Regions from separate parts of the Vibrio sp. KUL70 genome, predicted to be linked through region 2. Evidence: predicted binding sites of a transcription regulator. Region 2 holds the regulator's gene; the other holds the start of a gene.
The links. Region 2 encodes MetJ, which represses methionine synthesis genes. Its sites were predicted from a motif close to TTAGACNTNTANANGTCTAA; they were not measured.
Positions count from the first base shown of each region.

Region 1: a site for MetJ is predicted at 9,721-9,740, ahead of metK (methionine adenosyltransferase). Genes of this name have one in related genera too.

Region 1 is NZ_AP045834.1:2,643,773-2,655,860, reverse strand. It holds gene AC6I7V_RS11760 (YggS family pyridoxal phosphate-dependent enzyme) at 1-466, opposite strand, end outside; gene AC6I7V_RS11755 (type IV pilus twitching motility protein PilT) at 493-1,530, shown strand; gene AC6I7V_RS11750 (PilT/PilU family type 4a pilus ATPase) at 1,546-2,655, shown strand; gene AC6I7V_RS11745 (hypothetical protein) at 2,711-2,869, opposite strand; gene ruvX (Holliday junction resolvase RuvX) at 2,965-3,387, opposite strand; gene AC6I7V_RS11735 (YqgE/AlgH family protein) at 3,419-3,982, opposite strand; gene gshB (glutathione synthase) at 4,076-5,026, opposite strand; gene rsmE (16S rRNA (uracil(1498)-N(3))-methyltransferase) at 5,040-5,771, opposite strand; gene AC6I7V_RS11720 (endonuclease) at 5,920-6,651, opposite strand; gene AC6I7V_RS11715 (SprT family zinc-dependent metalloprotease) at 6,742-7,245, opposite strand; gene AC6I7V_RS11710 (DUF2189 domain-containing protein) at 7,323-8,120, opposite strand; gene metK (methionine adenosyltransferase) at 8,476-9,630, opposite strand; gene tkt (transketolase) at 9,979-11,973, shown strand.
Region 2 is NZ_AP045834.1:2,823,621-2,835,708, forward strand. It holds gene ppc (phosphoenolpyruvate carboxylase) at 1-828, shown strand, start outside; gene AC6I7V_RS12715 (PadR family transcriptional regulator) at 1,188-1,727, shown strand; gene metF (methylenetetrahydrofolate reductase) at 1,818-2,711, opposite strand; gene AC6I7V_RS12725 (bifunctional aspartate kinase/homoserine dehydrogenase II) at 2,989-5,400, opposite strand; gene AC6I7V_RS12730 (O-succinylhomoserine (thiol)-lyase) at 5,400-6,584, opposite strand; gene metJ (met regulon transcriptional regulator MetJ) at 6,794-7,114, shown strand; gene AC6I7V_RS12740 (malic enzyme-like NAD(P)-binding protein) at 7,281-8,567, opposite strand; gene rpmE (50S ribosomal protein L31) at 8,775-8,993, opposite strand; gene priA (primosomal protein N') at 9,317-11,518, shown strand; gene cytR (DNA-binding transcriptional regulator CytR) at 11,753-12,088, shown strand, end outside.

The DNA of each region.
Region 1 (12,088 bases), 180 kb from region 2:
GTGACGAAATCAACTCCGCCAGTGCAAAAACTGATTCTTCATCAGTCCCTGATTTTGAATCTTCACCACTGGTATTAACCTGAATGAGAACTTGAAGTGGTTCTAACCCTGCAGGACGCTGATCATTTAAGCGTTGAGCTATTTTATCGCGCTCAATGGAGTGCACCCACTGGAAGTTTTCTGCAATCGGTCGCGTTTTATTAGATTGGATTGGCCCAATAAAATGCCATTCCAAATTAAGGTTAGAATGTTGTTCTGAAAAGTGTTTTACTTTATCAACACCTTCTTGAACGTAGTTTTCACCAAAGGCAACCTGTCCTCCGAGTGCCGCTTCAAGAATCGCGTCATTCGGTTTTGTTTTACTAACGGCTAAAAGTTGCACCGACTCTGGAGTTCGGCCACATTTTTTCTCTGCAGTTCGAATCTGCGAGGTGATTTGCTCGATATTTTGTTGAATACTACTCATAGCTGACTTTACTTAAAGGAAAATAAATGGATATCACTGAGTTACTGGATTTTAGTGTAAAGCATAACGCGTCAGATCTACATCTTTCTGCGGGTGTATCTCCAATGGTACGTATAGATGGTGAAGTTAGGAAGCTTGGAATACCGGCTTTGAGCCATGCTGATGTCCATCGTTTGGTTTTTGAGATCATGAACGATTCACAGCGCAGTGAGTTTGAAGAGAAGCTGGAAGTCGACTTTTCATTTGAGTTGCCGAATGTTGGCCGTTTTCGTGTGAATGCATTTAACCAGTCGCGTGGTTGTTCTGCGGTGTTTCGAACCATCCCGGTTGAGATCCCAACACTCGAGCAGTTAGGTGCTCCTGATATCTTTGAAAAGATTGCTAACTTTGAGAAGGGCTTGGTTTTAGTCACTGGCCCAACGGGTTCAGGTAAATCGACGACACTGGCGGCGATGGTTGATTATGTAAACCGTAACCACAATAAACACATCCTTACTATTGAAGACCCGATCGAATTTGTGCACACCAATAATAAGTGTCTTGTGAACCAGCGTGAGGTTCATCGTGATACTCACAGCTTTAAAGCGGCGTTGCGCAGTGCACTGCGTGAAGACCCAGACGTGATTTTAGTGGGAGAGTTACGTGACCAAGAGACGATCAGCTTAGCTTTAACTGCAGCTGAAACCGGCCACCTGGTGTTTGGTACGCTACATACTAGCTCTGCGGCTAAAACCATTGACCGTATTATTGATGTGTTTCCAGGTAGTGATAAGGACATGGTGCGCTCAATGCTGTCTGAGTCATTGCGCTCGGTGATTGCTCAGAAGCTACTGAAGCGAGTAGGCGGAGGTCGTGTCGCTTGTCATGAGATTATGATGGCAACACCAGCTATTCGTAACTTGATTCGTGAGGATAAAGTCGCTCAGATGTATTCCATCATTCAAACGGGGGCTGCACATGGCATGCAAACAATGGAGCAAAATGCCAAACAGTTGATTGCTCAAGGCGTGGTGGACTCAGATGAAGTCCAAAACAAAATTGAAATCGAAACAGCACTGTTTTAATCAAAGGTATTGATAATGGAATTGAACCAGATCCTCGAGGGAATGCTGTCGCAAAAGGCGTCCGATCTTTATATCACGGTTGACGCGCCAGTGTTGTTTCGCGTAGATGGGGAACTGCGTCCGCAAGGTGAAGTTCTCAATGCTGCTCAAGTGTCACAGCTTCTAGACGCGATGATGGATCAAGAGCGACGTGACGAGTACCGTCAAACACGCGAGGCGAACTTTGCGATTGTTCGAGATAGTGGTCGCTTTCGTGTCAGTGCCTTCTTCCAGAGGGAACTGCCAGGTGCTGTTATTCGTCGTATTGAAACTAATATCCCAACCTTTGAGCAGTTAAAGCTCCCGGATGTTTTACAAGACCTCTCAATCGCTAAGCGCGGCCTTGTGCTGGTGGTTGGTGCGACGGGTTCTGGTAAGTCGACGTCGATGGCAGCGATGACGGGTTATCGCAACCACAATCGCTCAGGTCATATTCTTACGGTGGAAGACCCGATTGAGTTTGTGCATGAGCACAAGAAGTGCATTGTCACCCAGCGCGAGGTGGGTTTAGATACAGAGAGCTACGAAATTGCGCTTAAGAATTCGTTACGCCAAGCACCCGATATGATCTTGATTGGTGAGATTCGAAGCCGTGAAACCATGGAATACGCAATGACCTTTGCTGAAACGGGGCATCTGTGTATGGCAACGCTGCACGCAAATAATGCCAACCAAGCGTTAGAACGTATTCTTCATTTGGTGCCGAAAGAGCAAAAAGAGCAGTTCTTGTTTGATTTGTCGATGAACCTACGTGGCGTTGTGGCGCAGCAGCTCATACGAGACAAAAATGGCAATGGTCGTCATGGTGTGTTTGAGATCTTACTCAACAGCCCACGTGTGTCAGATCTTATTCGTCGTGGTGATTTACATGAGCTCAAAGCAACGATGGCAAAGTCGAAAGAGATTGGAATGCAGACTTTCGATCAAGCATTGTATGACTTGGTTGTTGCAGGGAAAATTAGTGAAGAGGATGCATTCCACAGTGCTGACTCGGCGAACGATCTTAGGTTAATGTTAAAAACGCAGCGCGGTGACGGTGATTACGGCAGTGGATCTCTGGCTGGCGTGAAAATTGATATGGGTTAAATAACAAAAGCCCTGAACGTGTTCAGGGCTTTGAAATCTTTGAGTTTAATGAAGCTTAATTGTGTGAAAAACCGCGATTGTCAGAGTAGTAACCTCTCTCTTTTTCAAGCTTTATTTTCTCAGGGTACTGATTACCACTGTAGCCTGAAGAGCTGTTTAATGAGCTACAAGCGGATATGGCGAGAACGGCAAACACAACTAGAATAATTTTCATAAGAACGTCCATTTTGATTATGGGTGCATCAGTGGTACGTCATAAATGAAGAGCGAGATCACAAAAAAGTCGAACTATTGACCACTTAATTTTTTCTATGAATATTGTGCTTCAAACCAGCTTTCTAGGATCACCACAGCAGATTGGTTATCAACATTACCTTTACTCAAGGCTTTATAGCCGCCCATGTCAAACAGCTCAGCGCGCGCTTCAGCCGTAGAGAGTCTCTCATCATGAAGTTCAACATCAACACCAAAACGTCCCTTCAGGCGGTTAGCAAACTTCTTTGCTCGTGGGGTAATAGTCTCTAGCTCTTTTCCGTGAAGATCGGTTGGATATCCAACAACAATGAGATCGGGTTGCCACTCTTTGATCTGCTTTTCAATATCGTCCCAGTTTGGGATGCCATCTTTTGCTTTAAATGCTTTCAGTGGGCTAGCTGTGCCTGTGATTTCTTGACCAATAGCGCTACCGATACTTTTTGTACCGTAATCGAATGCCATAATTGTACGTGACATAGTGTTTCCAAATTGATGAGATGGATAAAGGTTATGCGTGACCAGATTCTGCCGACAGCTGCGCCGCGTTGATTCCGAGCATCTGAACGGCGACTTTCCAACGCTCTGCGATAGGGGTGTCAAAGATGACTTTAGGGTCGGCCTCAACAGTGAGCCAAGAGTTCTCAGTCAGTTCTGTTTCTAGCTGTCCGGGTTCCCAACCTGCGTAGCCTAAAGCGACAAGGTAGTGCTGAGGCTCATCCTCGGTGCCTAGAACCGTAAGAATGTCACGCGATGTCGTGACAGAGAGCTGATCCGTCATGCTGATACTGGATTGGTAATTGCCGTTAGGCTTATGCAGAATAAAACCTCTGTCTTCAGCAACAGGGCCGCCACTTAAGACGGGTTTGTCTAAACTGGCTTGATTCAACTTAGGCTGGGTGGCATCGATTTCAACCTGTTTGAGCATATTGCCTACAGTGACGTTAATGGGAGCGTTAATCATCAGCCCCATTGCTCCCTCGTCGTTGTGTTCACAAAGGTAGATCACTGAGTTTTGGAAGTAAGGATCTTTCATTCCAGGCATTGCGACCAGAAAATGGTTAGTGAGATTCATAGTACCTCCTGCTCTAAAGGAAAAGGAGCGGCTGGGTCGCCGCTCTCATGCTAACTCAGTCAGCTAATATTATTGTCTAATGATAAGCTTAGGTTATTTTGCGCTGATACGGCGTTCAATCGCATCCATTAGTTTACCGGTGATCGAGATATCGAAGGCGCCTTCAATTTCACGAATACAAGTTGGGCTAGTTACGTTGATCTCTGTTAGCTTATCACCAATCACATCAAGACCAACAAAAATCAGTCCTTTCTCTTTTAGAGTTGGAGCAACTGCTTTGGCGATTGCCCAGTCAGTTTCGCTAAGAGGACGTGCTTCCCCTGTTCCGCCCGCTGCTAGGTTGCCACGCGTTTCGCCTTTTGCTGGGATACGCGCTAGGCAGTAAGGCATTGGCTCCCCATCCACCACAAGAATACGCTTGTCACCATTGCTGATGTCTGGAACGAAAGTTTGAGCCATTGCGTAGTTCTGGCCGTGATTAGTTAGTGTCTCAATGATCACAGATACGTTTGGGTCACCTTCTTTTACTCGGAAGATAGAAGCGCCACCCATGCCATCAAGAGGTTTAAGAATCACATCACCATGCTTCTCACGGAACTCTTTAATCTTTTCCGCTTTACGCGTAACGATAGTGGTTGGCGTTAGCTCTGGGAACCACGCAGTGAACAGCTTTTCGTTACAATCACGAAGGCTTTGTGGTTTGTTTACGATGAGCGCACCGTTCTCTTCTGCACGCTCTAGGATGTAAGTCGCATAGATGTACTCAGTATCAAACGGAGGATCTTTACGCATTAGAACAGCATCGAGGTCAGACAGTGCGATAGTTTGCTCTGACTTGAATTCATACCAGCCGTTTGGATCTTCTTTAAGTTCAACAACCTTAGTATCCGCAATCGCAACACCTTGATCTAGGTGAAGATCGTTCATCTCCATGTAATGGATTTCGTAGCCGCGACGTTGCGCTTCAAGCATCATGGCAAAGCTAGAGTCTTTTTTGATGTTGATGGACGAAATAGGGTCCATCACAATACCGAGTTTGATCATTATTTTTCTCCGTTTAACCAAGATCGCCGAAACGAACTTGTAAAGCTGTAATTGCAGTTAGAGCCGCAGTCTCCGTGCGTAGAACACGTGGACCAAGTAGCGTCTCTTCAAATTTATATTGTTCTGTCATGCTGATCTCTTCAGCTGACAAACCACCTTCTGGACCAATCAGCAGTCGAACCTTGCTAATAGGCTCTGGCAGAGTGTTGATTGAGTACTTAGCTCTAGGGTGTAGGTTTAACTTAAGCGCTTCGCTTGGCTCACTGCACCACTCTTCGAGCTGCATGATAGGGCGAATTACAGGTACGGTGTTACGACCACACTGCTCACAGGCGGCAATCGCAATCTTCTGCCATTGAGCTAGCTTTTTCTCGAAGCGTTTTGCATCAAGCTTCACGCCGCAGCGTTCAGAGATGAGTGGGGTAATGGTGTTGACGCCAAGCTCTACCGATTTTTGGATGGTGAATTCCATCTTATCGCCGCGAGAGATAACCTGACCAAGATGCAGGTCGAGCGGTGACTCACTGCTGCGCTCGATACGCTCTGTCACGTTAACCGTCACATTTTTCTTCGATACTTCGGTGATCTCAGCCGGAAACTCAGCTCCGCTACCATCAAAAAGCAGAACCTCTTGGCCCTCTTTCATGCGCAATACGCGTCCAACATGCCCTGCAGCATCCTCGCCAAGTGCAAGAGAACCTAATTGTTGAATGGGTTCAGGGTGGTGAATTCGAGGGATTCTCATGTTGGTTGACCTGTAAATTGTTAATCTGGGGTTTAATATCTCAGCCTAACATGGATGCGCGATGAAGAAAAAACAAGGGCAGCGCCAGAGTTTCAAAGTAATTTGAAACTCTGGTATCCAAAACAGAGATTTAAGGAGGCAAGGTGGGTTACTTACAATTCTCGTAAACAAACGGGTTATGGTTGCCTTGAATGCGGAAAATACGTTCATCACGAGTACATTCCCACTCATCGACAGGGAACTGCTTATTCCATGCCATCATCAAGTTAGTTTGTTGTTTCGATAGCTTGAAGCCGTATTCTTTGCTCATGTACAGATAGGTACGCGCAATCGAACCTTTGGCGCGATCGGGTGGCATTACCTTGCGCTGTTTGAAGTTGACCTGCATCTCACATTGGCCATAGCTAACGCCATCAACACCATTCCATTGGCTGAAGTTGTAGTTAGAGCGATCACCATTCACTTCTCCGATTGCAGGAGTTAGGTTATGGAGGTCGGCTTCCATTGATTTAAAAACCTTATCATTGTGGGTGCAGTTCTTACGACCGCCATTCTGCCAACACTGGCGCTGGTGGCCGAATTGCCATGCCGGAACCACATGTTCCCACTCGATGCGAGAAGCTCGCTTCTGCTGCTTTCTGACTTCATAGCCGCATCCTTCAAGGTCAGGGACCCCTTTCTTTTTATCCTTCCAAGTAATGTCACAACCACAATAGAAAGAAGTGGGGTGGTCAAGGTAGATCTTTACGGCTTCCCGTTTTGCTTTGGAAAAAGAGCTTGGCGGCGCGGCGAAAACGCTTTGGGTTACCAGTAGGCCAAATAGTATTGAAAAGCAAAAAGACACCAGTAGGCCAAATGCTTTTGAAGGTGATTTTTTCATGCGAAAAGACTGATAAAAGTATGATAATTATCAGTCTAGCACTCAAATGACACTTTACTCTATTACATTTTATTGCTGGCTTTATTGTGCCTAGCTGAGCTGTTTACCGGTGAAAGTGAGAAGCTGGTTGCACTGCTGACAGCGGTAGCTTGCTTGATTGCGCTGCACTTTATTATGACGGCGGATGGTCAGTGGGTAGAGGGTACAGCCGCAGTTGTATTCGAATGTCTTTCCTTGTACTGAGTCCACCGAAAAGCTATGCGTGGTCTTTGCTGGCACCTTGAATACCTGCTCCATCACATACCGCCACTCTTTACCATGAGGCTTAACACGGCCAAAGACTTGGTGGGTAATAAGGTGAGCTATTTCATGAGGGATCACCTCTTCAATAAAGGCGTCTTGATTTTCATTGAACAGCACCGAATTTAGACGTATCTCATTGAGTTGAAGATAAGCTTTGCCTGCTGCTTTTCCTCGTACTTGGTAAGTTAGCTTTGGTATTGGAAATTGGCGAGAGAAGTGCGAGTTTGCAATATAAATACATTCCGCCAACTTCTTATTGGCTCGATGATGCAATGGGTTGTAAGACGACAAAGATGAGACTCCAAACAAAAGGCCTTAGCTAGATGCTAAGGCCTTATCCTATCATTGGTTCTGATCGAGATCAGGTACTACATATGGTGATTTTTCTTGATCGTCTCACGGTAGGCGTGCCATGTACCGTAGCCGAGTAGTGGCATGGTTACGATCATACCGACACCATAAGTGGCAAACCCGATTAAGATACCGCCGCAAATGATAGCAGCCCAGACCACCATCGCCGGCAGGTTCGATTTCACTGCGTTGAAACTAGTGAATATCGCACTCATCACGTCAACTCGGCGCTCCATCATAAGTGGAATAGAGAAGGCTGAGATACTGAAAATCAGACTAGCGATAACGAAGCCGACGACAGAGCCCGTGATTAAGAAAGGAGCAAATTCAGCCAGCGGTGCTCCTTGCACTGACGGGTATAGAGCATGCAGTAGAGCAGCGATTCTCATCCAGAAAATCATCGCGACCATCAATACAATCGCAAATGCCCATTGGTGGGTTGAGTTGCGAGTGATGGCCTTCATTGAATGGAATAAACTGGCGTTGTGGCCTTTCTCTCTCTCCCAACTAGCGTCATATAAGCCGAGAGCCAAAAATGGTCCAATCAGCATGTACACAATTAGGCTAGGCATAACCACTAAATGTGTGCCTTGCCACTGAACAAGCTGAACAATCGCTACGGCAGCGGCCATAAAACATAAGCCATAGAATGCGCTGATCATCGGCATTCGCACTAGATCGTGAAGCGCGAGTGAGAGCCAATGAAAGGGCGCAGAAATACTGACTTGGTTGCATGGAATAGTGCGAGCGTATTCACTGTCACTCACCCTATTTTTGTCTTTTTTAAAATCGGATGGATTTGCGGTACGAGGCATAACTTCCCCTTAGTTAACATAACGTCCTGGATTCAACCTCATTTGTCCTCACAGCGGCTGGCAGCGAGTCATCTTGGTTGAGCTGTTATTGAAATATCATGTCCTAGAGAGCCGTCTCGCGTTTCCTAACGGGGTGTAACCTAACCAGTTGTTGCACCAAATGTGAGCTTGATCGCCTAGGAGTACTTTAACTATTGTCACTACTGCTAAAAAACACAAATTATCCGAGATGTTTTTGAGTGGAATTTTATTAGAGAAATTGACGAAATATGGCAGGGAGTCAGAGGTAACTGCATAAAAATAAAGCCCTTACTGGCGGGTAAGGGCTTTTGGAAATTTTTTGCTTGGCGCGAAATTATTTTAGGCCAGCAAAGTCAGCTAGGATTGCTGCTTTGTCGGTTGCTTCCCAAGGGAACTCTTCGCGACCGAAGTGGCCGTAAGCTGCTGTCTGCTTATAGATCGGTTGAAGAAGGTTCAGCATCTCTTGCAGGCCGTATGGACGTAGGTCGAAGTTTTGACGAACGGCTTCAATGATGATGTCGTGAGATACTTTTTCAGTACCGAAAGTCTCAACCATGATAGATGTTGGATCAGCAACACCGATAGCGTAAGAAAGTTGGATTTCACAACGGTCTGCCATGCCAGCCGCAACGATGTTTTTAGCAACGTAACGAGCCGCGTAAGCTGCGCTGCGGTCAACCTTTGATGGATCTTTACCAGAGAATGCGCCACCACCGTGACGAGCTGCACCGCCGTAGGTATCAACAATGATCTTACGACCCGTTAGACCACAGTCACCCATTGGGCCACCGATTACGAAACGGCCAGTTGGGTTGATGAAGAAGTTAGTGTCTTTGTTGATCCACTCAGAAGGTAGTACTGGCTTGATGATCTCTTCCATCACTGCTTCACGCAGATCAGGTGTCGTTACTGAATCACAGTGCTGAGTTGAAAGAACAACAGCGTCGATACCAACAATCTTGCCTTGGTCGTATTGGAAAGTAACTTGTGATTTCGCATCTGGACGAAGGAAATCTAGCTTGCCGCTCTTACGCACTTCAGCTTGTTTTTTAACAAGTAGGTGAGAGTAAGTAATTGGTGCTGGCATTAGGATTTCAGTTTCGTTTGTTGCGTAACCGAACATGATGCCTTGGTCACCTGCACCTTGCTCTTTAGGGTCAGCTTTATCAACACCTTGGTTGATGTCTGGAGACTGCTTACCAATTGTGTTTAGTACAGCACAAGAGTCAGCATCAAAGCCCATGTCAGAGTGAACGTAACCAATTTCACGAACGGTTTCACGAGTGATCTCTTCGATATCAACCCATGCAGACGTTGTTACTTCACCGCCAACCATAACCATGCCCGTTTTCACGTATGTCTCACAAGCAACACGTGCTTTAGGATCCTGTTCTAAGATGGCATCAAGAACAGCATCAGAGATTTGGTCTGCAATTTTATCTGGATGGCCTTCTGAAACAGATTCAGAAGTGAAAAGGTGCTTAGCCATGAGAGCTCCACTTTTAGTATTAGGTGCAAAGTTTCTATCTGCGTCGCAGAGGGTTGCGCCGAGATCAAATTCAATAATTTCTGTAGGTGTTTCTACATCTAGACGTCTATTCTAAATTCCAACGGTCGAATTACAAGCTCTTTTTTATGATATGTCATAACCAAACGATTGCTTTCTCACTTATGCTAGTCCGTTAAAAACTAGGGAAATGTTGTAAAAGTGCGAAAACTGACCTTGAAAACCTCAGCAAAACGTTTGCAGTCACCATAGGCGTTTGAGAGAATAACCGCGCTAACAACTAGCAATTATTTCTCATTTTTCAAATCGCTTATGCACTCAGGAGCAGACATGCCTTCTCGTAAAGATCTCGCAAATGCAATCCGCGCACTTAGTATGGACGGTGTTCAACAAGCTAATTCAGGCCACCCAGGCGCACCTATGGGTATGGCTGATATCGCTGAAGTTCTTTGGCGTGGTCACTTGAACCACAACCCAGCAAATCCAGAGTGGGCAGACCGCGACCGTTTTGTACTGTCAAACGGCCACGGCTCAATGCTAATTTACTCTCTGCTTCACCTAAGCGGTTATGAGCTATCTATTGAAGATCTTAAGAACTTCCGTCAACTTCACTCTAAGACGCCAGGTCACCCAGAGTATGGCTACGCACCGGGTATCGAAACGACAACAGGTCCTCTAGGCCAAGGCATCACTAACGCAGTTGGTATGGCGATGGCTGAGAAAGCATTGGCTGCTCAGTTCAACAAAGAAGGCCACGACATCGTTGACCACTTCACTTATGCATTCATGGGTGATGGCTGTTTGATGGAAGGTATCTCTCACGAAGCATGTTCTCTAGCTGGTACGCTAGGTCTTGGTAAGCTTATCGCTTTCTGGGATGACAACGGCATCTCTATCGATGGTGAAGTTGAAGGTTGGTTCTCTGACGACACGCCTAAGCGTTTTGAAGCATACGGCTGGCACGTAATCCCTGCAGTAGACGGTCACGATATCGAAGCAATCAACGCTGCAATCGAGGCGGCTAAAGCAGACCCTCGTCCAACGCTTATCTGTACTAAAACTATCATCGGTTTTGGTTCTCCAAACAAATCCGGCTCTCACGACTGTCACGGCGCACCACTAGGTCACGACGAAATCGCAGCAACGAAAGAAGCACTAGGCTGGGCTCACGGTCCATTTGAAGTTCCAGCAGACATCTACGCTGAGTGGGATGCAAAAGAAGCAGGTGCAGAGAAAGAAGCGGCTTGGAACGCGAAATTTGACGCGTACGCGGCGGCTTACCCAGCAGAAGCAGCAGAGCTTAAGCGTCGTCTGAATGGCGAACTACCAGCAGAGTGGGAAGAGAAGGCAAACCAAATCATTGCTGATCTTCAAGCAAACCCTGCTGATATCGCATCACGTAAAGCATCTCAAAACGCACTAGAAGCGTTTGGTCAAATGCTTCCAGAATTTATGGGCGGCTCTGCTGACCTAGCACCTTCGAACCTAACTATGTGGTCTGGTTCTAAGTCTCTAGAAGCAAATGACTTCTCTGGTAACTACATCCACTACGGTGTACGTGAATTCGGTATGACGGCGATCATGAACGGTATCGCACTACATGGTGGTTTCGTTCCTTACGGCGCAACATTCCTAATGTTCATGGAATACGCACGTAACGCAATGCGCATGGCTGCTCTGATGAAAGTTCAGAACATCCAAGTTTACACGCACGATTCTATCGGTCTTGGCGAAGATGGCCCAACTCACCAACCTGTTGAGCAAATGGCATCACTTCGTCTAACACCGAACATGAGCACATGGCGTCCATGTGACCAGGTTGAGTCTGCAGTGGCTTGGAAACTGGCTATCGAGCGTAAAGACGCACCAACGTCTCTAATCTTCTCTCGTCAAAACCTTGCACAACAACCTCGTGATGCAGAGCAAGTAGCGAACATCGCAAAAGGTGCTTACATCCTGAAAGATTGTGAAGGTAAGCCAGAGCTTATCCTTATCGCAACGGGTTCTGAGGTTGAGCTAGCAGTAGAAGCGGCGGCGCAACTAACGGCTGAAGGCAAAAAAGTACGCGTTGTTTCAATGCCATCTACTGATGCATTCGACAAGCAAGATGCGGCTTACCGCGAAGAAGTTCTACCGTCAGACGTAACAGCACGTATCGCTATTGAAGCAGGTATTGCTGACTTCTGGTACAAGTACGTTGGCTTCGACGGTCGCATCATCGGTATGACAACATTCGGTGAATCTGCACCAGCTGGCGAACTATTCAAGATGTTTGGCTTTACTACTGAGAACGTAGTAAGCACAGCTCAAGAGCTTCTAGCTTAATGTGAGTTATCCACGAAGGCCTGAGTGCTGAAGTGAAAATAGAGAACCGAGCTCTGAGTAGCTCGGTTTTTTATTGGTTGTCATGAATTATTTTTAGCGAGTTAGATCACTCAAC
Region 2 (12,088 bases):
AAAGGCGGCTTACGTGTTACTGAGCAAGGCGAGATGATCCGCTTTAAGCTTGGCTTACCAGATGTCGCAGTGAACAGCTTCAACCTATACGCAAGCGCGATCTTAGAAGCGAACCTGCTTCCACCACCAGAGCCAAAACAAGAGTGGCGCGATCTGATGGAAGTACTCTCACAAGTTTCTTGTGAAGCCTACCGCAAAGTGGTTCGTGGCGAAGAGAAATTCGTTCCTTACTTCCGCCAGGCAACCCCTGAGCTAGAGCTTGGTAAACTGCCTCTAGGCTCTCGTCCAGCGAAGCGTAATCCAAACGGTGGCGTAGAGAGTTTACGTGCTATTCCTTGGATTTTCTCTTGGAGCCAAAACCGCCTCGTACTACCTGCGTGGTTGGGTGCCGGAGAAGCGATTCAATACTCGGTCGATCAAGGCCATCAAGCCCTACTTGAGGAGATGTGTCGCGAGTGGCCATTCTTCTCGACTCGCCTGGGTATGCTTGAGATGGTTTACTCGAAGTGTAATATAGAGATCGCTAAGTACTACGACCAACGTTTAGTAGACGAAGAGCTATTGCCATTAGGTGAGAAACTTCGCGAACAGCTACAAAAAGATATTAAAACCGTGCTAAATGTAGAGAACAACGAAAACCTAATGCAGAGCGACCCTTGGGGCCAAGAGTCTATCCGCTTACGTAACATCTACGTTGAGCCATTGAACATGCTTCAAGCTGAGCTACTATACCGTACTCGTCAGAGTGAAACGCCACCAGCAGAGCTAGAAGAAGCGCTTATGGTGACCATAGCTGGCATTGCAGCTGGCATGCGCAATACCGGTTAGGCAGGATAATATTCTAAAATAAGCACAAAAGGTCGCCCTTGGCGACCTTTTTATTTCACCCAAGAAACACTATTGAGTCTTTTATCAGTTTTTTGGGTTATTTTGTCCATGTATTCTACTTTATGCTTATTATTTAGATATACTACTTCCCCGCTGCGAAAACACTCCAATCAAAATATTTCGCAGCACTGGACTAGGCAATCTAGTCCGACTAGGTGATAAACGGCTTTATAAGGTGACACAACCAACAACAAAGAGTGTTGGTGCAACTTAAACATAACCCAATATATCGTGCCGCAAGAAGCACACTTGATGTTTAAGTTTTTGTTTACTGTTTATTGACCATTTGGATTGAAGACATGTCATTACCACACGTAATTCTAACCGTTTTAAGTACACGCGATGCTACTGGTTACGATATCACTAAAGAATTCTCAGCAAGCATTGGATACTTCTGGAAAGCTAGCCACCAACAAGTTTACCGCGAGCTCAACAAAATGGCTCAAAACGAGCAAGTAACTTGCGTACTCGAGCCTCAAGAAGGCAAGCCTGACCGTAAAGTTTACTCAATCACAGACGCCGGCCGTCGTGCTCTTGGAGAATGGTTCGAACAACCAACAGCACACCCAACTGTACGTGATGAGTTCTCAGCAAAACTGATGGCTTGTGCTGTACAACCCTCAGCTGCATACCAAGTACAACTTTCTGAATTAGTTGAAGAGTCACGCAAGCTGGTTTCTCATTACAAAGAGATCGAAGCGGCTTACTACGCAACGCCATCAACACTAGATAAGCAAGCGCGTCTAGAGCGACTCACACTGCGTCGCAACCTGCTGATTCGTGAAGCGTGGATCATGTGGGCTGAAGAAGTTCTACTAGAGCTTGAAACGCTAGCATAAGTCCGACCCTGGTGATGTCACCAGAGGCTAGATAAGTAAAAGGCTTGAATACTGAGTATTCAAGCCTTTTTTGTATCAGCTAAGCAGGGTTTAAGCAACTTGAGGGCGTACACCTAGAGTGTGGCAAAGTGCGTAAGTCATCTCAGCACGGTTCAGTGTATAGAAGTGGAAATCTTTGACACCTTCACGGCTTAGCGTTCTCACCATATCAATCGCTTGACTCGCACCTACCAGTTGACGCGTTGTTGGGTCATCGTCTAAGCCTTCAAACTGTTTTGCCATCCAACCCGGTACTTTGACATTATTCATCGCCGCAAAGCGAGACGCTTGTTTAAAATTAGATACCGGTAGAATACCCGGCACAATTTCAGCCTCAATACCAGCAGCAACACAACGGTCACGAAAACGTAGGTAGCTCTCTACATCAAAAAAGAACTGAGTAATGGCACGGTTGGCGCCAGCGTCTACTTTGCGTTTTAGGTTGAGTAGATCAGCTTGTGCGCTCTTCGCTTCTGGGTGTACTTCAGGGAAAGCAGCCACTGAGATATCGAAGTCATGGCGAGCTTTAAGCAGTTTAACAAGATCTGACGCATACATCTCTGGCGCACCGCCACCTGGAGGAATATCGCCACGCAGTGCAACGATACTTTGAATTCCATTCGCCCAGTAATCGTCAGCGATCTGAATCAACTCTTCACGGCTCGCATCAATACACGTTAGGTGTGGTGCTGCAACAAGGCCAGTCTGATCTTTGATCTCTTTGATGATTGAGTGAGTACGATCTCGCTCACCAGAGTTCGCACCATAAGTTACCGATACAAACTTAGGTTGTAGTGTTTTCAGACGGTGTACAGAGTTCCACAGTGTCTCTTCCATCTTCTCATTACTTGGCGGAAAAAACTCAAATGACACATTAATGTTGTCAGAAAGCTCAGCAATGTTCTGATTCAAAGCGTCTATGTGACTTGCGTGTGTATATCCCATCTTACTCTCCCTGTGGCCAACTCAACCACCAAAATCTCAAACCTTCAAACCGACGTTTAGACGTCTATATGTCCACAGAATGTATTGAATACGATTTAATGTCAACAGATCCATTATGAATTATTCTCAAGTTGATCGTGAGTAATCTTCAAGTCGATAAGTGGGTCGCAAACCAATAATAACGTACAAAAAAGGCTGAAAAACACATTGTGCTTTCAGCCTTATTTATCTTAGTGAATAGTATGCTATTTACGCTTTCAAACCATCGATCTGAGTTTTAGAACAAGCTCGACATTCTGTTCAAATCGGACTGAATCGCACCGGCCGTTACCTCACGTCCAGCGCCAGGACCACGAATCACCAATGGATTATCTTTGTACCATTTACTCTCAATCGCAAAGATGTTGTCACATGGTAGCAAGTTTGCAAGGGCGTGCTCTTTCGATAGCGCTTCAACCCCCACCGTTGCCTTACCGTTCTTCTCAAGGCGTGCAACATAACGCAGTACTTTGTGCTGAGACTGAGCCTTCTCTAAACGCTCAGCCAACTCTTCACTTAATATCGATGCTTTATCAAAGAAGTCATCGAGAGAGAGGTCCTGTAGCTCTTGAGGGACGAGAGATTCCACTTTGACGTTCTCAGGTTCAATATCCAAACCTGATTCACGCGCCAGAATAACCAACTTACGCATCACATCTGAACCATCAAGATCTGAGCGAGGATCGGGTTCTGTTAAACCTTGTTGCCACGCTAAGTCCACCAACTCACTGAATGGTACTGAGCCATCAAATTGTTGGAACAGCCAAGATAGAGTGCCTGAGAAGATGCCTGACAGGGCAATGATGTCATCACCACTCTCACGCAAGTCGCGCACTGTATGGTTAATTGGTAAGCCAGCTCCCACGGTCGCGTTGTACAACCAATGGCGACTGATCTTAGCGAACGCATCTTGTACCTTATGGTAATACTCACTCGATGCAGAACCTGCGACTTTGTTAGCCGAGATTAGGTGAATGCCTTGTTGAGCGATATCCAAATACTTGTCAGCTAACACTTTGCTCGCCGTCACATCCAGTACCACAACTTCATCGTAACCTTGGATTGAACCTAACTTGGTTAACCACTCACCATCCTTATACTCTACCGCCTCGTCATTAAAGCGATCCACAACTGTGCGAGCATCGATACCTTGTTCGTCATACCAATAAGTTTGACTGCCTACCACCGCAACCAACTCAAAGTTCATGCCACGGCGCTTTTCTAACTCACTCTTTTGCTCAGCAAACAGTGATAGCCAGCTTGAGCCGATGTTACCTTTGCCACACAAAGCAATCGCAACACGCTTCTGAGCTTGGAACAGCTGAGAGTGAATGCCTTTCACTAAGGTTTCCGTTTCCGACTTACGAATGACAGCCACTAAGCTCAAACGAGATTGAGATTCTGAGATAAACTCAACCGGTACGCTCTTAAGTTGTTGGTAGAAACCGTAACAGTGGTTCGGGTTCTTAGTGACACCAGCACCTACCGCAGCAACCAGTGAGTAACCCTCTCTGAGTTTGATTTCCGCTTCAATCGCGTGGTCTTGAAGATATTCAAGCGCTCCACCCGCGATCTCTTCAGTATAAGCAAGACGCAGACAATGTTTATCCGCTTGCAGCTCGTAAGCTAGTGGCTCAAGCTGAGCACGCTTAAGTCCCTCAAGCACCTCACTCTCAAGGCGCTCAAAGTCATGGCCGTGACCAAAGGTAAGCTGAATCAGTAGTACATCGTCCAGAGAGGTGATGATCTTAGCGCCGCGACCCGATGCTAAGACGCGCTCAATCTGTGTTGAACCCGATTCCGGCTGGTAGCTACAACGTAGGCTAAGATCCATTGCGCTCTGAGCAACAGGCTGCAGGGTTCGGCTGTGTAGCACTGGCGCTGCCAAACGTGCTAGCTCGCTTGCTTCATCAAGACGTAGCAAGGGCAGCAAACAAGCATCAGAGACCAATCTCGGGTCAGCACTATACACACCGGCCACATCACTCCAAATCGTCACGCGATCGACTTCCGCTAGTGCACCAATCACCGTCGCTGAGTAATCCGAACCATTACGACCTAAAAGCACCGTTTCACCCGCGCTGTTTTGCGCCATAAAGCCGGTAATCACGACACGGCAATGAGCGTGTTGCGCAAGAGACTCTTTAATCAATGCGTATGAACGAGCGCGATCCACCTCTGGCTGAGCACCCGCTTCGGCACGCAGAAAATCTCGTGCATCTTGCGCTACAGCTTGGAGATCACTCTGACATAAAAGCGCCGCTAGTAAGCGAGACGACCACACTTCACCATGACCTAGCACAGCCGCTTTTTGTGCCTCATTTAATGGCGCGGTTAATTCACCTAAAGCCGTAAACTCTCGTTGTAGAGTTGTGGTTAACTGCTCTGCTACTTCGCCCTCTAATAGTTCTGAAACCAACTCGAGTTGGAACTGACGCAGAGATTGCAGACACTCATGAGCCAAACGTCCATCTTTATCCAGCGCCTCTAAAAATTCGATCAATCGGTTCGTGGTTTTGCCTGCCGCAGACACCACTACCAAGTCTGTTTCGCTAGAGTACTCTTTGAGAATACTGACTACACGCTGATAGCACTCAGGGTTTGCCAAGCTGCTACCACCAAATTTATGCAATTGGCGAAAGTTAGCCATTACTTGTTCTCCCCGTTATCGATGAACTGCTGCGCTTTAGCAAAGGCTTGTTCAAGATCCGCAATCAAGTCTTCTGCATCTTCAAGGCCGACTGAGAGTCTCAGAAGCTGATGAGAAACACCCGCTTCCGCTAAAGCTTCTTCGCCCATTGCGCGGTGTGTCATTGAAGCGGGGTGACAGATCAAGCTCTCAACACCACCCAAAGACTCTGCCAATGAAAACAGCTCTAGCTCACCAACAAAGAGCTTAAGTGCCTCGAAAGAACCAGCAAATTCAAAGCTCAGCATAGACCCAAAACCGGACTGCTGCTTCTTAGCAATCTCATGACCTGGATGCTCAGGCAGGCTGGGGTGATAAATGGTATCAACCAAAGGTTGTTTCTGTAGCGCCGTTAGAATCTCACGAGAGCTCTCTTCATGCACACGCATACGCGCACCTAGTGTGCGAATACCACGTAGCGTCATGTAGCTGTCAAATGGTGTCCCCGTAGCACCAATGCAGTTCCCCCACCAAGCCAGCTCTTCAGCATGCTCTTCGGTCTTAGTAATCACTACGCCGCCGATCACATCTGAGTGTCCATTGATGTATTTAGTCGTTGAGTGGATAACGAAGTCAGCACCCAGCTCTAGAGGCTTTTGGAACACAGGAGTCAAGAAGGTATTATCCACCGCCACCTGAGCTCCCACCTCTTTCGCCTTACGGCAGGTTTCTGCAATGTCGACGACACGCACCAGTGGGTTTGATGGCGTTTCCAACAAGATCAATTTAGGCTTGAGTGCGATCGCTGCGTCGAATGCGGATTGATCCGATTGATCGACAAACAGCACCTTAAAGTCACCCTTTTGTGAGCGAGTATTGAAAAGTCGGTAAGTACCACCGTAGCAGTCGTGTGGTGCCACGATCAGATCATCACTACCAAGGAAAGCGGAAACCCAAAGGTTCAATGCAGAAGTACCACAGTTGGTCACAACTGCCCCCTTACCCGACTCCAATTCAAACAGGGCAGTCTCCAATAAGCCACGGTTTGGATTGCCTGAGCGAGTGTAATCATACTTAGGCACTTCACCAAAAGCGGGAAAACCGTAGTTAGTCGACAGATAAATAGGTGGAACAACGGCATGATGTTGAGTGTCTGACTCGATACCAGTACGTACGGCGATGGTTGCTGGTTTCCGGCTGCTCATAGGTGTTTCCTTACAGGTTTTGGCGTCTGAGAATCACAGCAGCTTGTCGGGGTTTGGCGGCTGTGTTAGATATATGTTATTCACTTTACTTTCATAAGAATGAGACGTCAACACTTCTAGACGTCTATATGTCTTTGCTTATGGCGGTAAATCCCGCTAAAATCCCCCCTATTAAATTAATCTAACAACTAAAGTGATGAAGGTACGCAATGGCCGACTGGAATGGTGAATACATAAGCCCATATGCTGAGCATGGAAAGAAAAGCGAACAAGTAAAGAAAATTACAGTTTCTATCCCTCTAAAGGTACTGAAAGTTCTAACTGACGAGCGTACCCGCCGCCAGATTAACAACCTGCGCCATGCAACAAACAGTGAGCTACTGTGTGAAGCCTTTCTGCATGCATATACTGGTCAGCCTCTACCAACAGATGAAGACCTACGTAAAGACCGCCCAGACGATATCCCAGCCGAAGTGAAAAAGCTGATGACAGAGATGGGTATCGAGTTCGAAGCGTTTGACGAAGAATAATCATAACTCAGTCACTACCTTCAACATTTGATTCGCTTCAGCTAAGCCATACCGATTGGTATTATTCATCTAACGTGAATTTCAGGCATAAAAAAACCGACTCCAGATGAGTCGGTTTTTTATTATTCTCTTCGCTCTACTAAACGACGATTACGCCATCCAGTCTCTATGCCATATAGTTTGCTGGCATCTCGATACGAGCCACACCTGAATCAACCGCCGCCTGAGCCACAGCTTTTGCCACGCGAGGCAATAGACGTGGGTCCATTGGCTTAGGAATAATGTAGCCTTTACCAAACTCAAGCGCTTCAGCACCTGCTGCTTTTAGTACATCTGCAGGTACTTCTTCTTTCGCGAGCTCACGAATCGCTTCCACTGCCGCTAGCTTCATTGCATCGTTGATTTCGCTTGCACGAACATCAAGAGCACCACGGAAGATGAATGGGAAACACAGAACGTTGTTGACTTGGTTCGGGTAATCACTACGGCCAGTACCCATGATAAGGTCGCTACGAACTTCGTGAGCAAGCTCAGGCTTGATTTCTGGATCTGGGTTAGAACACGCGAATACGATCGGCTTGTCAGCCATTAGCTTCAATGATTCTGCTGGTAGAAGGTTAGGACCTGATACACCTAGGAATAGGTCTGCACCTTCAATCACATCTTCTAGAGTACGCTTGTCAGTGTTGTTCGCGAACAGTTGCTTGTATTCGTTCAGATCGTCACGACGAGTGTGAATCACACCTTTGCGGTCTAGCATGTAGATCTTCTCACGCTGCGCGCCACACTTGATCAGCAGTTCCATACATGCAACTGCCGCTGCACCTGCACCCAAACAAACAATCTTACACTCTTCCAGCTTCTTACCTTGAAGCTCAATCGCATTCAACATACCCGCAGCTGTTACGATCGCAGTACCGTGCTGGTCATCGTGGAATACAGGAACATCACAACGCTCGATTAGACGGCGTTCAATTTCAAAACAGTCTGGTGCTTTGATGTCTTCTAGGTTGATGCCACCGAATGTATCGGCAATATTCGCTACTGTATCTACGAACTCATCGATTGTGCGGTGTTTTACTTCAATATCGATAGAATCTAAACCTGCAAAACGCTTAAACAGGAGCGCTTTACCTTCCATTACTGGTTTAGAAGCAATAGGACCTAGGTTACCTAGGCCAAGAATCGCCGTACCGTTAGAGATAACTGCAACCATGTTGCCTTTACCTGTGTACTTGTAAACGTTATCCACGTTCTGTGCGATTTCACGAACTGGCTCAGCCACACCTGGGCTGTAAGCAAGGGCCAGATCTTCTGCAGAATTTGCAGATTTTGTCAGTTCAACGGCAATTTTACCAGGAATTGGGAACTCATGATAATCAAGAGCTTGCTGACGGAATTGTTCTTGAGGTGATAGTTCTTCAGATTGAGGTTGGAGAGTGTCATCAGACATGGGTGTAGGTTTCCTAGAGTATTATTATTGGGGGAATCCGTTTTATATTAATGGATGTACTTCAAAGTTCCTAGGTGGTAAAGCCCCCTGTCTCACTAAAAAACGAGAATTCACTACTAATAAGACCAGTGCCCAGTTGAAATTACTAAATGCCAGATAACAAAAAAGGACACCGAAGTGTCCTTTTTCATGTCTACCAAGCGAGAATTACTTCTTGCTAGATAGAGCACCGAAACGCTTGTTGAAGCGATCTACACGGCCGCCTGTATCAACGATACGTTGCTTACCAGTGTAGAATGGGTGACATTTGTCACATACGTCTAGGTGGATAGACTCTTTACCTAGAGTAGAGTTGAATTCAAATGTGTTGCCGCAAGAGCAAGTAGCTGCTACAGCTTTGTATTCTGGGTGGATTCCAGCTTTCATGGGATAACCTCAAGTAGGCCGTGTCGCTATACGATTCTAAGCCGCACACCACACGTAGTTTAAAAAGAAATAAAGACACCGCACCTCACGAAAACGTGATGAAGCCATACCTTTAAGGCGCAGTATAGTAATGAATCTGTTAGGTAGGATCAACCAGTTTGGATGATTTTTTCGCCACTATTGCAGGATTTCTTCTTACTATTGCCTTTTTATGCTTTGCGTAGCGCCATCACCGACTTTAGCAAACAAACTGCTTCTCGAATTTAGTGCCCTTATCCTTTAGACTGGTTGCCCTGCACTCTCCAGAATTAACAAGCGAATTTATGCGTCCAACAATTGCCCGAGTGGCTCTGCCAGTCCCTTTAGATAAACAGTTTGACTACAAAATCCCAGGTCATTTGTTTCCTATTATTGGTGGACGCGTCTCGGTCCCGTTTGGTCGTCAAACTCTGACTGGTATTGTCACGGCTCTGGTCAATGAGTCTGAGTTTGAATTTGACAAACTTAAGTCGATTAAGGCTCTACTCGACAATCAACCTGTATGGCCTGACTCGGTCTATTCCTTGTTAGTATGGTGCAGCCAGTTCTATCAGTATCCATTAGGTGAAACCTTTGCTAACGCCCTGCCAAGCGCATTGCGTAAAGGTAAACCCGCAGACTTCGCGACACTGGTCGAGTGGCAAATCACACCACAAGGTAAAGATCAGTTGATGCAAGGCTTTGGACGCGCAGTCAAACAAGCCAAAGTCATGCACTTGCTTGAAAATGGCCCTGTTCCACATCAAGAGTTTATTGACCAAGAGATCTCAAGCTCGGTACTCAAAACCCTGGAAGAGAAAGGCTGGATAGAGTCTCGCGAGAAAAAGCCGACCCGTTATGCATGGCCAAGCGATCTTGAAAACGACCAAGACAAACCAAAGCTTAATGAAGAGCAGGCGATCGCGATTGCGACGGTGAATAGCCAAACCGAGTTCGGTTGTTTCCTATTAGAAGGTGTTACTGGTTCGGGCAAAACCGAAGTTTACTTAAATATGATTAAACCGGTGCTAGAACAAGGCAAACAAGCCCTGGTTCTGGTTCCAGAAATCGGCCTGACCCCGCAAACCATCAACCGCTTTAAAAAACGCTTTAACGTACCTATTGAAGTGGTGCACTCGGGGTTAAATGACTCTGAACGCCTAAACGCATGGCTATCTGCTCGAGATAAGATTGCGGGCATTGTGATTGGCACTCGTTCGGCTCTATTTACGCCGTTTGCTGACCTCGGCATCATTATTGTCGACGAAGAGCATGACGCGTCATATAAGCAACAAGACAGCCTGCGTTACCATGCGCGTGATGTTGCTATCATGCGCGCTCACAAAGCACAGATTCCCATTGTGCTTGGCTCTGCAACGCCTGCATTTGAAACTCTACACAATGCACAAATTGGTAAGTATGGCCATCTAACGCTGAGCTCACGTGCAGGTGCAGCCGTTCCGACCACCAACAAGGTGCTCGATGTTAAGGGGGAGTATCTTGAGAGTGGCCTTTCAGCGCCTTTGATTGCTGAGATGCAAAGACATCTCAAATCCGGCAACCAGGTGATGCTGTTCTTAAATCGTCGCGGCTTCTCTCCAGCATTGATGTGTCATGACTGTGGCTGGACGGCAGAGTGTAAACGCTGTGACGCCTACTACACCTATCATCAATACAGTAATGAGATGCGCTGTCACCACTGTGGCTCTCAGCAACATATTATTCATCATTGCCAAGGGTGTGGCTCAGCCAATCTGGTTACCGTAGGTGTCGGCACCGAGCAGCTCGAAACACAACTTGGTCAACTGTTCCCTGAATACAAAACCATACGTATTGACCGTGATAGCACCCGTCGCAAGGGCAGCCTAGAGAGTGCCTTAGAGTCGATTCGCCGCGGAGAGTACCAGATTCTGATCGGCACTCAGATGCTTGCCAAGGGGCACCACTTTCCCGATGTCACTCTAGTCGCGCTGCTCGACGTCGATGGTTCGCTTTATAGCAGTGACTTTCGGGCCTCAGAACGCCTAGCTCAACTGTTCATTCAAGTCGCAGGCCGTGCTGGACGAGCAAGTAAGCCTGGTGAAGTGATTCTGCAGACTCACCACCCAGAACATGGGTTGCTGCAGGCGTTGCTACATAAAGATTACAACCACTTTGCTCAGACTGCTCTCGCCGAGCGTAAACAGGCGATGCTGCCGCCCTATACTTTTATGACGCTATTTCGTGCGGAAGCCAATGACCCACATCTTGTTGAAGAGTTCTTAAGGCAGGTGCGTCACACCTTAGAATCGCACCCACTGTTTGATCAGTTCTGTATGGTGCTTGGTCCTACTCCAGCGCCACTGGCTAAACGTGCAGGAAAATCACGTTGGCAGTTGATTTTGCAAACCCAAACTCGCTCACTTATGCAGAAATTACTCATGAGTGCAAAACCTGCGATAAATATGTTGCCACTCGCAAAAAAGGTACGTTGGTCGCTCGACATCGAGCCACAAGATCTCAGTTAAACCATACTCGCTTAAAATTACTGATAAGTTTATTCACGGAAATTTCATATTTATCGTGATCAGATTCACACTAGTCATGTGATTTTTGTTAATCTAGCCGTAACTTTGTATTGGCTAAACACATAAAATATTGCAATAAAAAAAGTGTTAGCAACACTTTCATAATATCAATCAATTATATAATTATTCACGCCTTAGTCAGAGGCAATAAAGGAATTAGAGAGGGTTTATTTTATGGCGACAATGAAGGATGTTGCCCAGTTGGCAGGTGTATCAACAGCGACAGTATCGCGAGCGCTGATGAACCCTGAAAAAGTATCGGTGACGACTCGAAAGCGAGTTGAAACAGCGGTACTCGAAGCTGGATACTCACCCAACACTTTAGCTAGAAACTTACGTCGCAACGAATCTAAAACCATCATCACCATCGTTCCTGATATCTGTGATCCCTACTTCGCTGAAATCATTCGCGGTATTGAAGACGCTGCCGTTGAAAACGACTACTTGGTGCTTCTAGGTGATAGCGGACAACAGAAAAAGCGGGAGAGCTCGTTCGTAAACTTGGTCTTC